3 regions of the Sphingomonas swuensis genome follow, and region 1 is predicted to be linked to each of the others. Evidence: predicted binding sites of a transcription regulator. Region 1 holds the regulator's gene; each other region holds the start of a gene.

Region 1 (7,244 bases):
AACCGCCGTAGAGAATGCGGACGCCCGTGCCCGCCTCGCCATAGGCCGAGACCAGCCGCTCGCGGATCGCCCGGTGCATTTCCTCGATGTCGATCGGCTCGGCGACCTTGCCGGTCCCGATCGCCCAGATCGGCTCGTAGGCGACCGAGAAGACGGCTGGATCGACCGCAGTCCGGGGAAGCGATGCGTCGACCTGCGCCGCGACCGTCTGCTCCGCCCGCCCGGCCTCGCGCACCTCGAGGCTTTCGCCCACGCACAGGATGACCTTGAGCCCGGCGGCCAATCCGGCCTCGGCCTTCGCCCGAACGTCGGCATCGGCCTCGCGGTGCGCCTCGCGCCGCTCGCTGTGCCCGACGATTACCATGCTCGCGCCGGCGTCGTGGAGCATCGCGGCGCAGATGTCCCCGGTGTGCGCGCCCTTTTCCATGTGGTGCAGGTCCTGCGCCCCGATGGTGAAGCCCGGTACCGCTTCGGCAGCGCGGTGAATGAGGGTCGCCGGAAGACACAGCGCGACCTCGACCCCGCCTTCGAACTTGCGCGCCCATTCGGCGATCGCCCGCACTTCGGCCAGGCTGTCCGCCGTTCCGTGCATCTTCCAGTTGCCGGCGATCAGCTTGACCATCTTGTCGTTCACTCCGCGTTGTCGCCGCGGCGCCTAGCAAGGCGCTCCGCTTGAAGCCAGACGGCAGCGCCCCTAAAGCGCCTTCCCACGCTGTTCCACGATCAGGATCGTCCCCGCACATGAAGTCTTTCCGCCGCCTGTCCAAGTCGAAGATCGGCACCGGCATCCTGATCCTCTTCCTGCTGCTGATCCTCGCCAGCTTCGCGGTGTCGGACATTTCGAACCTGCGCTCGGGTGGCTCCTTGCCGCAGAACACGCTGGCCAAGGTCGGCGACGCCGAGCTGACCGCGGCCGAGCTCGACTTCGCGATGCAGCGCCGGCTCGCCCAGCTCCGCCAGCAGAACCCGCAGGCGACCTACGCCGATCTCGCCGGCGACTTCGACGCGGTCGTCAACAGCCTGATCCAGGAGCGGACCTTGTGGGCCTATGCGCGCAAGCATGGCTTCACCGTCTCGAAGAAGCTGGTCGACGCCGAGATCGTCAAGCTGCCCGGCGTCCAGGGCCTCGACGGACGCTTCAGCGAGGAAGCCTATCAGGGTTTCCTCCAGCAGCAGCGTATCACCGACGCCCAGCTTCGCCGCGAGATCGAGACCGCCCTTCTGCAGCGGCTGGTCCTGACCCCGGTCGCCGCCAACGCCCGCCTCGGCCAGAGCTTCGCGCGTCCCTACGCCAACCTGCTGCTCGAGCGCCGCGAGGGCGAGCTCGGCCTGCTGCCCTTCGCGGCCTTCACCGGCGGCGCTGCACCGACCCCGCAGGAGCTCGACGCCTTCTACCGCCAGAATGCGGCGCGCTACACGATCCCCGAGCGGCGGGTGCTCCGCATTGCCCGCCTGACCGAGGCGCAGCTCGGGGCCATCGCCCCGACCGAGCAGGAAGTCGCGGCCTACTACCAGGCCAACCAGGCGACCTACGGCGGCTCGCAGACCCGCGTCCTGTCGCGCGCCTCGCTTCCCGATCAGGCCGCCGCCGCCGGGATCGCCGCCCGCGCCAAGGCCGGCGCCGCCAACTTCGCCGCGGCCGCGGCGCCCGCCGGCTTCTCGGCCGCCGACGTCAGCCTCGGGCCGCAGAGCCGCCAGCAGCTCGCCGCGCTCGCCGGCGAGGCGGTCGCCGCCCAGGTCTTCTCCGCCCCCGCCGGGACCGTCGTCGGCCCCGTCCAGTCGAGCACCGGCTTCGACGTCATCAAGGTCGAGAGCATCTCGACCGCGACCGGCCGCTCGCTCGACCAGGCCCGCTCCGAGATCGTCGCCAAGCTCACCGTCGACAAGCGCAAGGAAGCGCTCGCCGACCTCGTCGGCAAGGTCGAGGACCAGCTCGGCGAGGGCCGCACCTTCGAGGAAGTGGCGCAGGCCAATCGCCTCCCGGTGGTCGTCACCCCGGCGCTGACCCGCAGCGGGATCGCGGTCGACCAGCCCGACTTCAAGCTGCCCACCGACTATGCCGGAATGCCCGCCTTCGGCTTCGATCTCGGCGTTGACGACGATCCGGTGGTCGAGTCGCTCCCGAACGAGGGTGGCTACGCCCTCCTCGACGTGACCGACGTGATCCCCGCTGCACCGGCGCCCTTCGCCCGCGTCGCGGCGCAGGTCCGCACCGACTTCATCGCCAAGCGCGCCGCCGATCGCGCCAACGCCGCCGCGACCACCATCCTCCAGACGGCCGCGCGTGGCGGCTCGCTGGCCGATGCGGTCCGCTCGGCCGGGATCAGCGGCATCCGCGCTCCTGAGGGGATCGACCTTCGCCGCGGCGCGCTGTCGCAGTTCGCGCAGCAGGGCCAGGAGGTCCCGCCGCCGCTCCGCATCCTGTTCACCCTCACGCCGGGCAAGGCCCAGCGTGCGGCAGGCCCGTCGGGCATCTACCTCGTCAAGCTCGACCGGGTGACCCAGGGCGACGCCACCTCCAACCCGACCCTGATCGCGCAGCAGCTGACCGTCCTCAACCGTGCGGTCGCCGAGGAACTCGCCGTCCAGTGGCTTTCGGCGGCTCAGAAGGAGCTCGGGGTCACCCGCAACGAGGACGCGATCAAGGCCGCCCGCCAGCGCATCCTGCAGGGCAGCTGATCACGGCGACTGCAGCGGGCGACCATGTCGCCGCCCGCTGCGACCCGCCGCTCAGCGGCGTTGCATCGCAGCCGCCTGGATGACGGCAAGCCGCGCCGCGGTCGGCGTGATCGAACCGCGGGCGAGCGCGCCGCAGCGCGGCGTCTGCTCGACCAGCCGCTGCGCCGCCGCTTCCTCCTCGCTTCCTCCCGGCCGAGTGGCGAGCAGCGCCATCGCCAGCGCCGGCGCTTCCTGCAGCTGGCATCCGGCGAGCGCCGCCACCGGGAAATCGCGGATCTGCGCCGGGACACCGACCGAGCCCGGTGCGCCCATGCCCGTGGCGCCGCGCAGGCCGACTTCGGCGAAGGCCGCCCGGACCAGCATGGCCGGCACCGCCACCCGCATGCCGCAACCGCGATACTGCTGCGCGATCCTGACGAGGTCGGTCCGCTGCGCCGGGTCGGCGAGCGGCCGCGCCATCACCTCGGCGGCGATGCCCGGGTCGAAGCGCCGGACGCACTCGGCGAAGCGGAGCGCGTCGCCATAGCTGCCGGCCTGCGCCAGCCGCATCTCCTCCCAGTCTCGGGCGAAGGCCCAGCGATCGGGCCTGAACTCTCCCTTCTCGAAATTGGGAGCTCCGATGGTCTTGGACTTGGCCCCCGCGGCATCCAGCGGGACCGTCAGGCCGACGAGCCCGCAAAGGGTCAGGGTCAGCAAGGTTCGCACTCGACTCATGGCATCATCCTCCAATGTCGTGCGACCCGCATCATACGCCTTTTCGGGGCGCCCCGCGAGAGGCTCACCGGACCTACTCCTCCCGCCCCCCTACTGTCCTGCTCCCACCGTGAGACGACGCTTCCCTTCCCGCCGCACTTGACCCACAGCAAGGCGGTGCCCGCGGTCCTCGTCATCGACAATGTCGACAGCTTCACCTTCACGCTGGTCGACTATCTGCGCCAACTGGGCGCCGAGGTGGCGGTGGTGCGCTCGACCGAGATCACCGTATCCGATGCACTGGCGCATGACGGACCGCTTCTGATCTCGCCCGGGCCTGGCCGCCCCGAGGAGGCCGGAATCTCGGTGCCGCTCGCCGCCGCCTGCCTCGAGACGGGCAAGCCGCTGCTCGGAGTCTGCCTCGGCCACCAGGCCATCGCCTTGGCCGCAGGCGCACGGATCGTCCGGGCGGCGCCGGTGCACGGCAAGACCGATCCGATCCACCACGACGGCAGCGGGCTCTTCGCCGGCCTGCCCTCCCCGCTGACGGTCACCCGCTATCACAGCCTTGTCGCCGAGCATTTGCCCGAACCGCTGCTCGCGACCGCGCATGGCAGCGACGGCACCATCCAGGGCCTGCGCCACCGCTCGGCGCCGATCCACGGCGTGCAATTCCATCCCGAGAGCGTCGCCTCGGAGCACGGCCTCACCCTGCTCGGCCGCTTCCTGGAAGAGGCCCGGCAAAGCTAAAGTCCCGTGGCTTGCAGCGCCGGCGCTTCCGCCGGTAGCCGCCCTTCAATCAATGGTAGCGGCGGATCAACCCGGCGAGCTTGCCCTGCACCTTCACCCGGCGCGGCTCGTAGCGCTGCGGCTCGTAGGCGCGGTTGGCGGGATCGAGCCGGATCATCGAGCCTTCGCGGCGGAAGGTCTTGAGGGTCGCTTCCTCGTCATCGATCAGCGCGACCACGATCTCGCCCTCGCGTGCCGTGTCCGACTTGCGGATCAGCACATAGTCGCCGTCGAGAATCCCCTCCTCGACCATCGAGTCCCCCGACACCTCGAGCGCGTAATGCTCGCCCGGGCCGAGCAAAGCGGCGGGCACCGCGAAGCTGTCATTGCCCTGAAGCGCCTCGATCGGGGTTCCAGCCGCGATCCGCCCGGCCATCGGGATTTCCATCGTGTCGTTGGCGACCACCACCGGCCGCGGCATCGCCGACCCCGCCTGGTGCGCCGCGGCCGCCACGCCGCCGCCGTCGGGCGAGCGCATCACTTCCAGTGCCCGCGCGCGATTCGGCAGGCGGCGGATGAACTGCCGCTCTTCCAGCGCGCTGATCAGCCGATGGACTCCCGACTTGCTCTTGAGGTCGAGCGCCGCGCGCATCTCGTCGAAGCTCGGGCTCACCCCGGTCGCACGCAGCCGGTCGTCGATATAGGTCAGAAGTTCGCGTTGCTTGGCCGTGAGCATGGCAAGCTCCCCCTGGAAGCACAGTGAACAGACGGAGAACGTCTAAGGAACGTTTCGGTTGCCGTCAACCCATTTCTCTCCGCGTCCGCTCAGCGTGGAATGACCCAGCGGATCTCCGCGAAGGAGGGCGCCGCCATCGCAGCCCCCGCCTTGTCGCGCGCCGGATCGAACCGCGCCCGCCGTTGCAGTATCTCGCAGGTCGTCCGGTCGAGCAGGGCCGAGCCGCTGCTCTGGCGGACCGCGCAGCTCGTCGCCAGCCCTTCCGCCGAGACCCAGAAGCGGACCAGCACACGTCCCTGCTCCTCGTTTCGGATCGCATCCGCCGGGTAATCCCCATCGTCGATGTAGGAGACGATCGGCGCCTTGGACTCGGGCCAGCGTGCAAGCCGCTGCTGATCGGCCTCCGCGAGGCCGAAGGAGGCCAGCAGCGACTGGTTGCACTTGGCCAGGACTGGCGCCAGATTTGTCATCCCGGACAGTGGCAGTCGCGCATCGACGCTCGCCGACCGCATCTCGAGGCTGACGAGCTGGTCCAGCGCCGGCGCCTCGCTCTCGGCGGGGCGGTAGGTGCTGCTGATCAGCAGACCTGGGTCGGCCGGGCGGCGGGAGACCAGATGGTCGGAAATCCTCTTGCCGTTGAGCGCTAGCTGCCCCGCGCCACGATCGACACGCATCGCCTTCTCCAGCGGCGCGTTCACCGGCAGGCGCAGGATGACGGTCATGTCCTTGCCGTGCGGCGCCGGCTCGAAGGCGAGGAGCAGCTTGCTGTCCCCGGCGCCATATTCGCGAAGGGCGACGCAGCGCTCCTCGGCGAAGTCGATGGTCCACGAGCCCGTCGGCTGCCCGCGAAGCTCGAGCGGCTTGGCCTCGGCCGCCGTCGCAACCGTCGCAGCGGCCATCAGCAGGCCGACGGTGTTGCATCTCGCCATCATCGTCGTCCCCGACCTTCCCTCGCCACCGTCCACCATCAGTCCGGCATCACCCAGCGCACCGACTGGAAGGCCAGCGCCGGCATCGGCTTCCCGTCCTTGCCCAGCGCCGGCTCGTAGCGCCCGCGCTGGATCAGCCCGCGACAGGTCGCGCTGTCGAGCAGGTCGAACCCGCTCGAATAGCGGATCTTGCAATCCGTCACCCGGCCCTTCTCGTTGATGCTGAGCCGGGTCCGGACGTCGCCCTGCTGGCGAAGGATCATCGCCACCGTCGGATAGTCTGTATAGTTGAACAGCCGCCCCGCCGGCACCTTGAGCGTCGGCCAGCGGGTCACCTCGGCCTGCACCGCCTTGCTCATCCCCCAGCTCTCGAGCAGGCCGCGATTGCACTCGCGAAGCAGCACGTCGATCTTGGCCATGCCCGTCAGCGGGAAGCGGCCGGTCAGCGCCTTGCTCTCGATCCCGACCTCACCGAGCGTCGCGAGCGGCGGCGCCGAGGGAAGCGTGTCGGCGCTCCAGCCGGCGACGAACAACTGCCCTTCCTTGGCCGACGGGGCGCTGCTGACGAACTTGCTGATCGCCTTCCCGTCCGCGGTCACCTTGGCCTCGCTCCAGCCGAAGACCGGCTTGGCGCTCGCGGCTAGCGGCACCCGGAAAAGCAGGCGCGCACCGTCGTTGGCGGGATCGGGCTCGAGCGCCACCAGAACCTTGCGTTCGCCCAGCGCATATTCGCGCATCGCGACGCAGCGCTGCTCGCCGAAGTCGACCTGCCAGCCCGATGTCGGTTTCGCGAGGTTCGGCTCTTCGGGTGCTGTTGGTGGTGCCAGACCCGCCAACATCGCGCCCGCCGCGGCGCCCGCCGCAATCTTCCACGCCCCCGTCATCTCGTCCTCGCAACGCCACCCTGAACATCGGGGAGCCTAGCAGCGCGTCCCGGTCAGTCCACCCCGTTCAGGCTGCAGTCGCGTGACCCCCGCTAGGACCCGCGTCATGCGCTTCCTCCTCGCTCTTGCCTCCCTTGCCGCGACCACCCCGCTCGTCGCCGCGCCTCCGCCCGCCTCGGCCTGGACCGTCGGTCCGATCGTCCGCGGCCAAAGCGTCTCGCGCGGGCTCCCGCTGCGGCCCCGCGCCGTCGCCGGGCGCGCCATCTCGGTCGAGATCCCCGGTCGCCCGGGCAGCCTCCACGGCCTCACCGTCGCTCCGCAGGCGCTCGGCCGGGCGAGCCTCGCCGGCGCCCGCCGCCTCGTCATCCGCTATCGCATCGAGGCCGCGCCCGGGGTCCGCGTCTATCCCGTGACCGACCCGCGCCTTCCCCCGCTCGCCACCCTCTACCTCCAGCGCGCCGGGGACGACTGGAGCGCGCGCGGGCCGTTCGAGACCTTCCGCTGGTATGCGAGCTTCGCCACCCAGACCCTCGACGCCAGCAACCCGGGCGAGCGGACCATCGTCGCCCCGCTCACCGCCGACTGGACCGCGAT
Region 2 (7,244 bases), 770 kb from region 1:
CCGCGCCCGCCACCCTTGCCGCGGCGGCGCGGACGGCCCTGACGGGCAGCGTGCCGGGGGTCGACGTGGTGGACGTGCTGGTCACCTCGATCACCCTTCCGCCCGAGACCCGGCGGATGTTCACCGACGTCGAACGGGCGCGGCAGGAAGCACTGGCTTCGCTCGAGCGGGCGCGCGGCGAGCAGGCTTCGCTGCGAGCGCTGGCCAATGCCGCTAGGCTGCTCGCCGACAATCCGGCGCTCGGCAATCTGCGCTTCCTGCAGACGCTCGAACAGACGCCCGGCCCCAAGACGATCGTGCTCGGCCAAGGCGGGCTGATGGCGGACGTCGGGGCTACTCGCGCGTCTCCTCGTCCCGACACCGCCGACTGAGCGAAAAAGAAAAGGAGCCCGGCCTTGCGGCCGAGCTCCCTTTCAGTTCCGACAGTGAGCGGTGACGCTCAGGCCTCGTCGTCGGCTTCCGGACCGACCATCAGCGCGTCGCCGATCTCGTCCTTGCCGCGGCGGATCGCCATCTCGATCTTGGCGGTCATCTCGGGGTTCTCGCGAAGATAGTTCTTCGAATTTTCGCGACCCTGACCAATGCGGGTGCTGTCGTAGCTGAACCAGGCACCCGACTTCTCGACCACCCCGGCCTTGACCCCGAGGTCGAGGATCTCGCCGATCTTGCTGACGCCCTCGCCGTACATGATGTCGAACTCGACCTGCTTGAACGGCGGCGCGACCTTGTTCTTCACCACCTTCACGCGGGTGGTGTTGCCGACGATATCGTCGCGGTCCTTGATCTGCCCGGTGCGGCGAATGTCGAGGCGGACCGAGGCGTAGAACTTGAGCGCGTTGCCGCCCGTCGTGGTCTCCGGATTGCCGTACATGACGCCGATCTTCATGCGCAGCTGGTTGATGAAGATCACCATGCAGCGCGAGCGGCTGATCGAGCCGGTCAGCTTGCGCAGCGACTGGCTCATCAGGCGGGCCTGGAGGCCGACGTGGCTGTCGCCCATCTCACCCTCGATCTCGGCCCTCGGCACCAGCGCGGCGACCGAATCGACCACCAGCACGTCGATCGCGTTCGAACGGACCAGCGTGTCGACGATCTCCAGTGCCTGCTCACCCGTGTCGGGCTGCGACACGATCAGCTCGTCGATGTTGACCCCGAGCTTCTTGGCATAGGCCGGATCGAGCGCATGCTCGGCGTCGACGAAGGCCGCGGTGCCGCCGGTCTTCTGCGCCTCGGCAATGGTGTGGAGCGCGAGCGTCGTCTTGCCCGAGCTTTCCGGGCCATAGATCTCGATCACGCGACCGCGCGGGAGACCACCGACGCCAAGGGCGATGTCGAGCCCGAGGCTTCCGGTCGAGATCACCTCGACTTCCATCTTGGGCTTTTCGCCCAGCTTCATCGCCGAGCCCTTGCCGAACGCCCGATCGATCTGCGCCAATGCGGCGTCGAGCGCCTTCTGCCTGTCCGTAGTCACCACATCCCCGCCCATACCGACGACCTTCAGCTGCGTTGCCATTCCCATCCCTCTCGCCGGCGGTGGCCAGATGCCTCCGCGATGGAGCGTATGTACTCTATCCGTTCCGGAGGAACAAGAGGAGAACAGCGCCATCCGGCAGCGAACGGGAGTTGGGCATGGCAAGAGTGAGCCGAGCCCGCTTACTCTAGCGGAAGCGGGAGCCCGTGCAACGGGGAATGCGGGTCAGGAGCGGCGCGACTTGCGCTTGCGGCTGCGCCAGAAGTCTAGCGCGTGGGATGCTTCGAGCGGCTTGGCGAAGAAGAACCCCTGCCCTGCGACACAGCCGAGCGCGGCCAGTGTCGTCGCGAGTTCGCGGCTCTCGACGCCTTCGGCAGTGGTCGACATGCCGAGGGCGTCGGCGAGGCTCAGCACCGCGCGGACAATCGCCACGCTGTCGGGATCGATCATCATGCCCGTGACGAAGCTGCGGTCGATCTTGAGCACGTCGATCGGGAGCCGCTGAAGATAGGCAAGACTGGAATAGCCGGTCCCGAAGTCATCCATCGCGACGGTCGCGTTGAGCGCCTTCAGCGCATCGAACACGCGGGTCGCGCGGCGCGGGTCCTGGACGATCGCGCTTTCGGTCAGTTCGAGCGTCAGCCGCTCGCCCGCCAGACCACTCGAGCGGAGCGCACCTCCGACCATTCCCGCGATGTCGTCGCGCGCAACCTGAATCGCGCTGAGGTTGACTCCGACGTAGAAGGGCAAGGTCTCGCCGGCTTCCTGGTCCCAGGAAGCGAGCGTGGTGGCGGCCTTGTGCATCGCCCAGCGGCCGAGCGTCAGGATGAGCCCGCTTTCCTCGGCGACCGGGATGAACTCGCTCGGGCTGATCTCGCCGCGGTCCTCGTGGGTCCATCGGGCGAGCGCCTCGAAGCCCGACACCTCGCCGGTCTTGAGGTCGATCAGTGGCTGGTAGAAGAGGTTGAGCGCGTCCCGGTCGAGCGCGCGACGAAGCTCGGTCTCGATCGAGAAGCGGCGGCGAGCGAGGCTGGCTTCCTTGGGCTCGTAGACCTGCGGGCGGCCCGTCGCCTTGGCCTGCTTGACCGCGAATTGCGCGTTGCGGAACAGCTCCTCCGCGTCCTGACCAGGGGCCATGATGGCGAGACCGATCGCGCATTCGACCTTGATCTCGAGCTCGCTTAGCCGGAACGGCGCGCTCATCGCGTCCTGAATCCGGCTTGCGGCCTTGAGCGCGTCGGCCATTCCGCGGCGAAGCGCGACGATGATCCCGAACTCGTTGCCGCCGGTTCGTGCCAGGCGGTCACCCGACCGCAGCGCCGAGATCAGCCGGCGGGCGAAGGTGATCAGCAACTCGTCGCCGGCAAGGCTGCCCATGCTCTCATTGATGCGGCTGAAGCGGAGCATGTCGACCACGAGCACGGCGTGCTCGGTGGCGAGGTCGCCCTCGGCCGCCTCGGGCATGCGGCCGGCCACCTCGATCATCTCGGTGAAGGCAAGGCGATTGGGAAGGCCGGTCAGGCTGTCGCGCAGCATCTCGGCGCGAAGGGTGCGCTCGGCCTGGACCTCGGCGGTGCGGTCGACCACCGACACGAGCGCACGCCGGACGGCGCCACGGGTCGGCAGCGGCGCGAGCTTCAGCCGATAGAAGCGGGCCGCGACCCCCGAATTGTCACGAAACTCGAGGTCGGGACCGACCGCGCAATCGTCGAACCAGTCGCGCAGGTGCGAGGCGATCAGCCCGTCCCCCTGAAGGCAGCTGGCGTTCATCCCCTCGAGAGTTCCGACGGTCGAGATGGTGACGGTTTCCTCGAACCGCGGATTGTAGGCGGCGATGGTGATCCGCTCTTCCTCATACTCGAGGATGGCAGCGGCGATCGGCAGGGCGGCGAGCAGCACGGGGCCGTCCGCCCAGAGGGGCGGCGCATCGTTCGGAGCGCTTCGGCGAGCGGAAGCGCGCGGTGGCGAGGCCTGCATCACGACGCCATGCGCCACGAGGCGTTAAACTTCTGTTTCATGCCGGTCGCTTTTTACGCCCGTCCCTTGCCTCGCCGGTCGGGCGCGAACAAAGGAAGCGAGGTCTACTTCCGACGAGGGTTTCCGATGCGCCGTCTTGCCTTGCTCCTCCCTGCCCTCTCACTCGCCGCCGCGGCGCCTGCCGCCCAGCCCAAGCCCGAACAGCGCGCGCTCGCCGCGGCGGTGGCGAGCTCGGCGCGGAGCGAGGCGAACCGCGCCCGCGACCGCTTTCGCAATCCGGCCGCGACGCTCGCTTTCTTCGGGGTTCGCCCGCGCCAGACGGTGGTCGAGATCTTTCCCGGCGGCGGGTGGTACAGCGAGATTCTCGCACCCTACGTACTGAACGGCGGAGGCACCTATTATGTCGCCGCGCCCGATCGCGGTCTGACAGGATTCCGGCGGTTGGCCGAGAAGAACCCGGCGCTCTACGGACGAGCTCGCCTCGCCGCCTTCCCGGTCCGTTCGGCGAGCGAGACGGGAGTTCCGGCGGGCAGCGCCGACGTCGTCCTCACCTTCCGCAACGTCCACAATTGGGCGATGGGCGACGAGCCCTACGCCGACCTCGCCTTCAAGCAGATGTTTGCGATGCTCAAGCCCGGCGGCGTGCTTGGCATCGAGGAGCACCGCCTGCCGGAGAGCGCCGATTCCGCGCGCGAGAAGTCGAGCGGCTATCTCAAGGTCTCGACCGTCCGCCGGCTTGCCGAGCAGGCGGGCTTCCGCTTCGCCGGATCGAGCGAGATCAACGCCAACCGCAAGGACAGCGCCGACTGGCCGGAAGGCGTGTGGACGCTTCCGCCGACCCTCGCCCTCAAGGACAAGGACCGCGCCCGCTACCTCGCGATCGGTGAGAGCGACCGCATGACGCTGAAGTTCGTCAAGCCCGCCCGCTGATCCGGGCGCCGGTCGGAACCGCCGGGTTCGTCGCGAGCCACGCCTCGAGCGCGTCGAGGTCGAGGCCCGCGTCGAACGGGTCGGTGCCCGAGGCGAGCACCGAATAGCCGTCGCCGCCGCTGGCGAGGAAGTTGTTGACCGTCACCCTGTAACGCCGCGCCGGGTCGATCGGGCGGCCGCCGAGCGTCATCGCGACGATCCGCTGCCCGGCCGGCCGCGAGACATCGACGCGGTAGGCGAAACCGGCCGAGGGGATCAGCAGCGAGCTGGCCTGGACCTTGCCGTTGACCTCGCGGAAGCCCTGCTCGAGCAGCGCGCCGAGCTGCGCGCCGGTCAGCGTCTTCACCACCAGGCTGTTGCCGAACGGCTGGGTTGCGAACACCTGGCCGTAGGTGATCGTCCCGTCGGCCCGCGGCACCAGGTCGGTGCGGACCCCGCCCGAATTGATGAAGGCGATGTCGGCCCCGCCGCGGTCTGCGGCACGGGTCGCGGCGAGCTGCGCGTCGGCGATGAGCTCGCCCGCCGAGCTGTCGCCGTCGTCGGCATCCTTGAGCGCCGGGCGCGACAGCCGTCCGACCACCCGCTCGGCGGCTGGACGAGCGGCGGCGACATAGCGGTCGACCAGCGCCTGCACCGCGGGATCGCCCTCGGCCAGCACCGGCACGTTCTGCGCCCGCGCCGCTACCACCGTCCTTGTGGCGGGATCGAAGTCGAGCCGGATGTCGCTCACGAGATAACCGTTCTTGCCCGCGCTGGTCAGCAGCCGAGTGGTCCCGCCCGCCTCGACGTCGCAGGCATAGGCATGGTGGGTATGGCCGCTGACCACGACCCGGATCGCGGGGTCGAGTTTGCCGAGGATCGGCACGATCTCGCCCGACAGGCCCTCGCAACCAAGCGCGTCATAGGTGGGGGGAACGCGCCCGCCCTGGTGGATCAGGAGCACGATGGTATCGGCCCCCTCGGCCTTGAGCCTGGGCACCAGCGCGTTGGCGGTCGCGGCTTCGTCGGCGAAGGTCAGCCCGGCGACCCCGGCGGGCGTGACGAGGGTCGCGGTCTCCTTGAGGGTCATGCCGATGAAGCCGACCTTGACCGGGCCGAGCTGCTTGATCGCGGTGCCGGGGAAGAGCGTCGAGCCGCCCTCAGTCAGTACGTTGGCGGCAAGGTAGCGGAAGCTGGCGGGCGCGTGCGGCTCGACCGCGCAGGGCTTGCGGCTGGTCAGCTTGTCGCAGCCGCCATCCTGCATCCGCTTGAGCTCGGCGCCACCCTTGTCGAATTCATGGTTGCCCACCGCGGCAAGTTCGAGCCCGGCCATGCTCAGCGCGCGCACCGTCGGTTCGTCGAGGAAATAGGCCGAGACCAGGGGCGTCGCGCCGATCAGGTCGCCCGCGGCGACGGTCACGCTCGGCCGTCCGGCGCGAAGCCGCTGCAGGGTCGCGGCGAGCTGGGCCGCGCCGCCGGCCCTGATCTTGCTCGTCGTCCCGTCGGCGTTGCGCAGCGGCACCGGATCGGCGGGCGCGACGAGATTGCCGTGGAAGTCGTTGATCCCGAGCAGCTGCACCTCGACCGGTGCGGCCGCAGCGGCGACGGGCGGCGGAGCGACCGCGCGGGGGGTCGTCGCGCAGGCGGCGAGGCCCGCGCTAGACGCGAGCAGCAAAAGGCGTGAAATCGGTACGCTCATCAAAGACATCCATTCCTTCGCGCCGCTTGAGCGCACCAACCACCAGATAGGTCAGCGGGGTGAGCAGCACCTCCCACGCGACCTTCAGCGCCCATTGCGTCAACAGCACCTTGATGACGAGGTCGTTACTCCAGCCCGCGGCGCCGAGAAAGGCGAGCGGATAGAAGATCAGGCTGTCCACACCCTGACCGGCGACCGTGCTGCCGATGGTCCGCATCCACAAATGCCGACCGCCCGTCCAGACCTTCATCCGGGCGAGTACCGCCGAATTGACGAACTCCCCCGCCCAGAAGGCGATGATCGAGGCCATGACGATCCGCGGGACCTGGCCGAACACCTGCTCGTAGGCCCCCTGCCCGGTCCAGCCCGGTGCCGGCGGAAGCGCGACCACGACAAAGCTCATGAAGGCCATGAACAGCAGCGCCGCGGTCCCGACCCAGATGCAGCGGCGCGCCCGGGCATAGCCGTAGACCTCGGTCAGCACGTCGCCGATGACATAGCCGAGGGGAAAGAAGAGGATCCCCGCCCCGAACGGCCAGTCGCCGATCAGCGGCAGATCGACGGTCGCGACCTTGCCCGCGCCGAGCACGTTCGAGAGCAGGAGGATGGTGACGAATGCCGCCATGACGAGGTCGAAGAAGCGCATCGGCCGCCCGTGCAGGGTGCCGGCCTCGACCTTCTCGACCATCATGCCCCCACCTCCGTCATCACTTCTTTCCGCCCGCCGCCAAGACAGAAGAAGCGGGACCCCGGGTCAAGCCCGGGGTGACGAAGGGAGGTGTCGCAGCTAACAGCCCTCCATGACCGACGACGACCTCATCGCCGCCGCCCGCGCCGCGGCGCTCAAGGCCTATGCTCCCTATTCCGGCTTCTCGGTCGGCTGCGCGATCCTCAGCGTCGACGGCGAACTGGTCAGCGGGGCGAACATGGAGAATGCCTGCTACCGCCTCGGCCTCTGCGCCGAGCAGAGCGCGCTCACCACCGCGCAGCATGCCTTCGGTCTCCAGCGCATCGCCCGGATCGCGGTGGCCGGCGGCGACGGCTCGGGCGAGGCGCTCAAGGGCGAACAGAGCGTCACCCCTTGCGGCGGCTGCCGCCAGGCGCTGCTCGAGGCGAGCCATCTCTCCGGCCGCGACTTCGAGCTCCTCTGCGCCAGCGGCGACGGAAAGACGGTGGAGCGGCTGACGC
Region 3 (7,244 bases), 750 kb from region 1:
TGCCGCGCAGCTGAGGAGCTGCCGCGCGCGCATCGAGGGTGCGCTCGAGGGCAACCTTCGGAAGCTCGCCATTGGCGGTACCGCGGTCGGCACCGGCCTCAACGCGCCCGAAGGCTGGGCCGAGGACATGTGCGCGGCGATCAGCGACATCGCCGGCAGCGCCTTCCACCCCGCGCCCAACAAGTTCGCCGAGATGGCGGCGCGTGACGGCCTCGTCTTCTTCCACGGCGCGCTCGTCACGCTGGCCGTGGCGCTGAACAAGATCGGCAACGACATTCGCTTCCTCGGGTCGGGCCCGCGCTCGGGCCTTGGCGAACTCAGCCTGCCCGAGAATGAGCCGGGCAGCTCGATCATGCCCGGCAAGGTCAATCCAACCCAGGTCGAGAGCCTGACGATGGTCTGCGCGCAGGTGGTCGGCAACGGCCAGGCACTGACGATCGGCGGGATGCAGGGCCACTTCGAGCTCAACGTCTTCATGCCGCTGATCGGATCGAACGTGCTTCGTTCGGTCGAGCTCCTGTCGGTGTCGATGGTCAGCTTCGCCGAGCGCTGTGTCGAGGGGATGACCGCCAACGAGGAGCATATCCGCGAGCTCGTGGCGCGCAGCCTGATGCTGGTCACCGCGCTCGCGCCCGAGATCGGCTACGACAATGCCGCGAGCATCGCCAAGCATGCCCACAAGAAGGGACAGAGCCTCAAGGAAGCCGGGCTCGAGCTCGGGCTGGTCGATGCCGAGACCTTCGACCGGGTCGTTCGGCCGGAGGCGATGATCGGGCGGTGAGGCTCGCGGTCACTCTCGTCGGAGTTGCGCTGCTCGCGGGTTGCGCGACCCGGCCGCCGGTTCGCGAACCGGCGCGGCCGCCGATGGTAGTAGAGCCCGAGCGGCCGGTGGCGACCGCGGCCGATTACATGGCGGTGAGTGCGTCGCGCAGCCTGCTGCTGGTGCGCGCGGCCGAGCTTGCGGAGCGGCGGGCACCGACGGTTGCAACCCTGGCTCGCCGGATCGCGGCCAACCACCGGGGGATCGGGGCGCAACTCAACCTTGCCGGGCGCAGGCTGGACCTGCTGCCTTCGGCCGAGCTGCTGCCGCTCGACGCGGCGCAGCTTGCGGCACTTGGGCGGACGGGCGAGCCCGCTGTCGCATTCCGCCGGATCGTCGCATCGGCCGTGGCCAATTGCCTGGCCGACGCGGGGGACTATGCGATGCGCGGCACAAGCCCCACCCTCCGACCGGTCGCGCGCTTCGCCGAAGCGGTATGCCGCGAGGAAGCGGCGCTGCTTTCCAGGGGCTGACGAGTCGCCCCGTTGACTCCGTTCACGGAGTCGCGCGAATAAGAACAAAAGCAGAACATCAGCGTTGTGAGTCGTGTGGATCCAAGGTTTCGCCTGGTCGCCGGCGGCGGAAGCCGTGCGGCTGAAGAGGTGTCGTTTCCCGGCAAAGGCCGGGGCGCGGTGCCTCCTCCGGCACGTCCGGTCGAGCCGGCCAGCAGTGGGGCTTCCGCGTTCGCAGGCGAGCCGATCCTGTCCGAACTCTTCCCCTCATCCCCGCGCGATGGGGGATGGAGCGGGTTCGTCCTGGCCCAACTCGGCACTTCGGGTCCCCTGCTTTGGGTGCAGGAGCGGATGGCGATCCTCGAGGGCGGGCGGGTCCATGCGGCCGGGATCGGTCGGCTTGCCGACCAGCTCATCCATGTCGAGGCGAAGGACGCCAAGTCCGCGCTGTGGGCGATGGAGGAGGGCCTCCGATGTTCGGCGCTGAGCGGGGTCGTGGGCGAGATATGGGGCGATCCTCAGGCGCTCGACTTCACCGCCACCCGCCGGCTGGCAGTGGCGGCGGAGCGGATGGGGGTTTCCTGCTGGCTGGTCCGTCCGGGCGGCCATGCCGGGCTCAGCGGCGCGCGCGAGCGCTGGCGGCTGGCGAGTGCGCCGAGCGCCGTCCACCCATTCGATCCCAAGGCCCCGGGCAGCCCACGCTGGGCCGCCGAGCTGTTCCGCTCGCGACGGCGGGCACCGGCCTCGTGGGTGGTCGGGCATGACCCGGCGGATCTGCTCGCTGTGGCTGCCGAACCTGGCGATCGAGCGCTGGGCGAGTCTCAGCGGCGCACCGGCTGAGGCGGCGGCGCGGCCGCTGGTCCTCACCGTCGAGGGACGGCACGGGCCGCTGATCCATGCCGTCACTCTGACTGCGCGCGAGCGCGGGGCACGTGTCGGATCAAGGCTGACCGACGCCCGGGCGCTCGACCCCGGACTCGAGGCCGAGGCAGCCGACGTCGCCGGCGAGACCGCCTGGCTTCGCGCGGCGGCGCGCTGGGCGTCACGCTGGTCGCCGCTGGTCGAGGACGACGGAAGCGACGCGTTGCGGCTCGACGTCAGCGGGGTGGCGCACCTGTTCGGCGGCGAGCGGGCGCTGATCTCCGACATGGAAGCCCGCTTCGCCGCCATGGGGGTGAGCGCGCGAGCGGCGATCGCGCCCACCGCCGGAGCGGCCTGGGCGCTGGCGCGCTACGAGCCGGAGGTCCGCACCGCCACGGTCGACCGGCTCGCCCAACTGCTCGCCCCGCTGCCGGTGTCGGCCCTTCGGCTCAGCCCGCTCGCTACCCAGACTCTGGTCCGGCTCGGGCTCAAGACCGTCGGCGACCTCGCCGGTGTTCCGCGCAAGGCGCTGGCGCGACGCTTTCCCAAGGACGCGCATCCGCTCGACGCGCTCGATCGGGCGCTTGGCCGCCGGCCGGAGCCGCTGACCCCGCTGCCCGACGACCCGCCGCCGCGGGCGCTGCTTCCGATCAAGGAGCCGGTGGTTCATCCCGAGGCGGGAGCGCAGGCGCTGAACCTGCTGGTGCCGAGGCTCGCGGCCGAGCTGGAGCGCCGCAAGCTCGGCGCGCGCCACCTGTTCCTGACCGCCTTTCGGGTCGACGGGACCACCAGCGAGGTCCAGGTCTCAACCTCGATCCCCACGCGCGAGCCGGGCCATCTCCACCGGCTGCTCGGCGGCGTGCTGGAGCGGGTCGGGCTCGACCCCGGCTTCGGGATCGACGCCTTCCTGCTCGAGGTGCGCTGGTGGGAGCGGCTCGACTCGGCGCAGGAAGCGCTGGTCGGCGAACCTTCGGGCGAGATGGCGGTCGCGGCGCTGATCGACCGGCTGAGCGTCCGACTGGGCCCGGCCAAGGTGCGGGTGCCGGTGGCGGTCGAGAGCCACCTGCCCGAACGTGCGGCGGGCTGGCGCGAGGGGATCGATACTCCCCTCGCGATTGCGGGAAAGCCTGTCGTCGCGGACAAGCGAATTTCTTCCCGCAGGCGGGAGGGGGAGCAGGTCCCCGCCCGACTGCTCGATTCCCCCGAGGCCATCGCGGTCATCTACGCCACTCCCGAAGGGCTGCCGCGGCGGTTCGTGTGGCGGCGCAAGGTGCACGACATCGCCCGGGCTCAGGGACCTCGACGTGTGGCCCCGGAGTGGTGGCGCTCGGCCTCGACCGCCCGGCTGCGCGACTATTACCGGGTCGAGGACGGCGAGGGCCGACGCTTCTGGATCTTCCGCGAGGGGCTGGTCGACGATGGCCGCGGCGGCGCGCCCTGCTGGTTCGTCCACGGGCTGTTCGACTGATGCCCGAACAGGAAGGCTTCGCCCGCCGAAAGCTGGTCCGCGAGGATGGGCCGGCGCCCTTCATCCCCAAGGCACCGTTCGTCGAATTGGGGGTGACGACGCCGTTCAGCTTCCTTCGCGGGGCGTCGGATTCGATCGAGCTGGTGCTGACCGCGCTCGAGCAGGGGATGGACGCGATCGGGGTGGCCGACTGGAACAGCTTGGCCGGGGTCGTACGGATGCACAGCGCCTGCAAGGGCGCCGGATTGAGGCCACTGATCGGCGCGCGGCTGGTGGTGGATGTTGCTGACCCTCCCCCGCCCACGGGAGGGGAAGAGGCGCGCGGCGCCGAAGGGGAGGGCCTGTTGCGGCTGGTTCCGGCAACCCCTCCCCCGGCGCCTCCCGCAAGCGAGAGGGGGGAAGAGAGCATCCACCTTCTCGCCTACCCGCGCGACCGGGAAGGCTATGCCCGGCTGTCGCGGCTGCTCAGCCTGGGGCAGGGGAGGGCGGAGAAGGGGGAGTGCGTGCTGACACTCGCCGATGTCGCCGACCATGCCGAGGGAATCGCCTTCATCGCATGGCCGGGCGAGGACCTCGACGTCTTCGAGGCGCAGCTTCCTGCAATCCGCTCGGCGCTGCCCGGACTCCGCCATGTCGCCGCGACGCATCTCTACCGCGGGGACGACCTCGCGCGGATCGAGCGGCTCGACCGGATCGCGGCGAGCATCGGCGGGACCATCCTTGCCACCAACGACGTCCATTACCATGCCCGCCACAAGCGCCCGCTGCAGGATGTCCTGACCTGCATCCGCGAAAAGGTGACGCTGGCGAGCGCCGGGCTCCGGCTCCACGCCAATGCCGAGCGGCACCTCAAGTCTCCGGAGGAGATGGCGCGGTTGTTCGAGCGCTGGCCGCACGCGCTCGCCGCGACCCGCGACTTCGCCGACGCGCTCGACTTCAGCCTCGACGAACTCAAGTACGAATATCCACGCGAGAGCGTGCCCGAGGGCCGCACCCCGCAGGAACAGCTGTTCCACCTCACCTGGCAAGGCGCGGCCGACCGCTATCCGGATGGTATTCCCGACAAAGTGGACCGGCAAATCCGCCACGAGCTCGCGCTGATCGAGAAGCTCGACTTCGCGCGCTACTTCCTGACGGTGCATTCGATCGTCGACTTCGCGCGGAGCTGCGAGCCGCCGATCCTCTGCCAGGGGCGAGGGAGCGCGGCCAACAGCGCGGTCTGCTACTGCCTCAAGGTGACTGCGGTCGATCCGGCCGACACCGACCTCCTGTTCGAGCGCTTCATCTCCGAAGAGCGCAAGGAGCCGCCCGACATCGACGTCGACTTCGAGCATGAGCGGCGCGAGGAGGTGATCCAGCACATCTACTCGAAATATGGTCGCGACCGCGCCGGCCTCGCCGCCACCGTCATCCACTATCGTCCGCGCTCGGCGATCCGCGAGGTGGGCAAGGTGATGGGCCTGTCCGAGGACATTTGCGCGGCGATCTCCGGGACGATCTGGGGATGGGGCGAGGACGTCACCGAGACCCATGTGCAGGAAGCCGGCCTCGACCTCACCGACCCGCATCTCGCCCGGACCATCAAGCTGGCCGAGCAGCTGATCGGAATGCCGCGCCACCTCAGCCAGCATGTCGGCGGGTTCATCCTGACCGAGCGCCCGCTGATCGACACGGTGCCGGTCGGCAACGGCGCGATGCCCGACCGGACCTTCATCGAGTGGGACAAGGACGACATCGAGGAACTGGGCATCCTCAAGATCGACGTGCTGGCACTCGGCATGCTGACCTGCATCCGAAAATGCTTCGGGCTGATCGAGGAAGTGCATGGCGAAAAGTGGGACCTCGCCACCGTCCCGCGCGAGGAGCCCCGCGTCTACGACATGCTCTGCAAGGGCGATTCGCTGGGCGTGTTCCAGATCGAGAGCAGGGCGCAGATGAACATGCTGCCAAGGCTCCGCCCGCGCTGCTTCTACGATCTGGTGATCGAGGTCGCGATCGTCCGCCCGGGACCGATCCAGGGCGACATGGTGCACCCCTACCTCAAGCGCCGGCAGGGCAAGGAACCGGTCATCTACCCCCGGCCCGCGCCCGAACATGGTCCCCCCGACGAGCTGGAGCGGATCCTCAAGCGGACTTTGGGCGTCCCGGTGTTCCAGGAGCAGGCGATGAAGATCGCGCTCGACGCGGCGCGGTTCAGCTCTGCCGAGGCCAACCAGCTCAGGAAGGCGATGGCGACCTTCCGCAGCCGCGGCACGATCGACCTGCTTCAGGACAAGATGGTCGAGCGGATGGTCACCCGCGGCTACGAGCGCGAGTTCGCCGAGCGCTGCTTCCACCAGATCCGCGGCTTCGGCGAATATGGCTTCCCCGAAAGCCACGCGGCGAGCTTTGCGCATCTCGTCTACGTCTCGAGCTGGCTTCGGTGGAAGTATCCGGCGGCGTTCGCGGCGGCGTTGCTCAACAGCCAGCCGATGGGCTTCTATGCTCCCGCGCAGATCGTGAAGGACGCGCAGGCGCATGGGGTGACGGTGCTGCCGGTCGACGTGAACGAGAGCGGATGGGATTGCAGCCTGGAGGTCGAGCGCCCTTCGACTTCGCTTCGCTCCGCTCAGGACGAACGAGAGGAGGAGACCCGACCACAGCTCGCTCATTCCGAGCGCCCCAACCTCGTTCGTCCTGAGCGAAGTCGAAGGACGCAGGACCAAGCCGTCGCACTCCGCCTCGGTCTCCGCCAGGTCGAGGGTCTCCGCGCCATGGATGCGGCGCGGGTCGTCGCCTCTGCGCCCTGCGCTACGGTCGAGGACCTCCATCGCCGGGGCGGGGTGCCGCCGCATGCGGTGGTCCGGCTGGCCGAGGCCGACTGCTTCCGCTCGATCGGGCTCGACCGGCGTCAGGCGCTGTGGGATGCCCGAGCGCTCCGCCCGGTGCCCGAGCTGCCCTTGTTCGCAGCCGCCCGGACCCGTGAGGAAGGCGAGGAGCGGGAGAGGGCGGTGCTCCCTGCCATGCCGCTGCCCGAGCATGTGGTCAGTGACTATCAGACGGTGCGGCTCAGCCTGAAGGCGCATCCGATGCAGTTCCTGCGCGACCATTATGCGCGGCAGGGCTTCGTTCGCGCCTCGGACCTGCGCGCGATCCGCTACGGAAAGCGGGTCAGTCTCGCCGGGCTGGTGCTGATCCGGCAGCGGCCGGGCAGCGCCAAGGGGGTCTGCTTCATCACGCTCGAGGACGAGACCGGGACCGCCAATCTGGTGGTCTGGCCCGACGCATTCGCCGCCCAGCGCAAGGTGGTGATGGGGGCGCGGCTGATGGTGGTGCACGGCATCGTCCAGCATGACGAGGCGGTCTGCCACCTCATCGCCAGTCGGCTCGAGGATGATAGCTGGCGGCTGCGGACGCTCTCCGACAGCCAGTCCTTCGACCCGCAGGTCGGCCGCGGCGACGGCGCGGGACCCAGCCGCCCGCCGATGGCGCGCCACCCGCGCGAGGCGGAAATCATCCCCAAGGCGCGGGTGATCAACTGCCCGACCCACTGACCGTCCCTTAAAAATGCCACAAAGCTGCCATTCTTCGGCAAGGCTGGCGCAAGGAAAAGGGTGATAGGACAGCGACATGCGCAAGATCACACTGACCCTCGCGGCGCTTG

The links. Region 1 encodes LexA, which represses DNA repair genes until DNA is damaged. Its sites were predicted from a motif close to GTTCCNCNCTTGTTCT; they were not measured.
Region 2: the regulator LexA is predicted to act here: its motif matches at 1,583-1,598, upstream of recA (recombinase RecA).
Region 3: the regulator LexA is predicted to act here: its motif matches at 1,335-1,350, upstream of ABD727_RS13570 (ImuA family protein).

The regions. Positions count from the first base shown of each region.
Region 1 covers NZ_BAABBQ010000001.1:1,965,689-1,972,932, forward strand. Annotated here, with positions in the region: gene tpiA (triose-phosphate isomerase) at 1-622, opposite strand, end outside; gene ABD727_RS09670 (peptidylprolyl isomerase) at 742-2,679, shown strand; gene ABD727_RS09675 (hypothetical protein) at 2,731-3,393, opposite strand; gene ABD727_RS09680 (anthranilate synthase component II) at 3,532-4,122, shown strand; gene lexA (transcriptional repressor LexA) at 4,172-4,837, opposite strand; gene ABD727_RS09690 (energy transducer TonB) at 4,927-5,766, opposite strand; gene ABD727_RS09695 (energy transducer TonB) at 5,805-6,650, opposite strand; gene ABD727_RS09700 (hypothetical protein) at 6,757-7,244, shown strand, end outside.
Region 2 covers NZ_BAABBQ010000001.1:1,200,194-1,207,437, reverse strand. Annotated here, with positions in the region: gene ABD727_RS05995 (SPFH domain-containing protein) at 1-371, shown strand, start outside; gene recA (recombinase RecA) at 440-1,513, opposite strand; gene ABD727_RS05985 (putative bifunctional diguanylate cyclase/phosphodiesterase) at 1,697-3,448, opposite strand; gene ABD727_RS05980 (class I SAM-dependent methyltransferase) at 3,575-4,378, shown strand; gene ABD727_RS05975 (bifunctional metallophosphatase/5'-nucleotidase) at 4,362-6,056, opposite strand; gene ABD727_RS05970 (queuosine precursor transporter) at 6,016-6,747, opposite strand; gene ABD727_RS05965 (cytidine deaminase) at 6,857-7,244, shown strand, end outside.
Region 3 covers NZ_BAABBQ010000001.1:2,712,265-2,719,508, reverse strand. Annotated here, with positions in the region: gene fumC (class II fumarate hydratase) at 1-781, shown strand, start outside; gene ABD727_RS13575 (hypothetical protein) at 778-1,293, shown strand; gene ABD727_RS13570 (ImuA family protein) at 1,612-2,112, shown strand; gene ABD727_RS13565 (DUF6504 family protein) at 2,033-3,601, shown strand; gene ABD727_RS13560 (error-prone DNA polymerase) at 3,601-7,134, shown strand; gene ABD727_RS13555 (DUF2147 domain-containing protein) at 7,211-7,244, shown strand, end outside.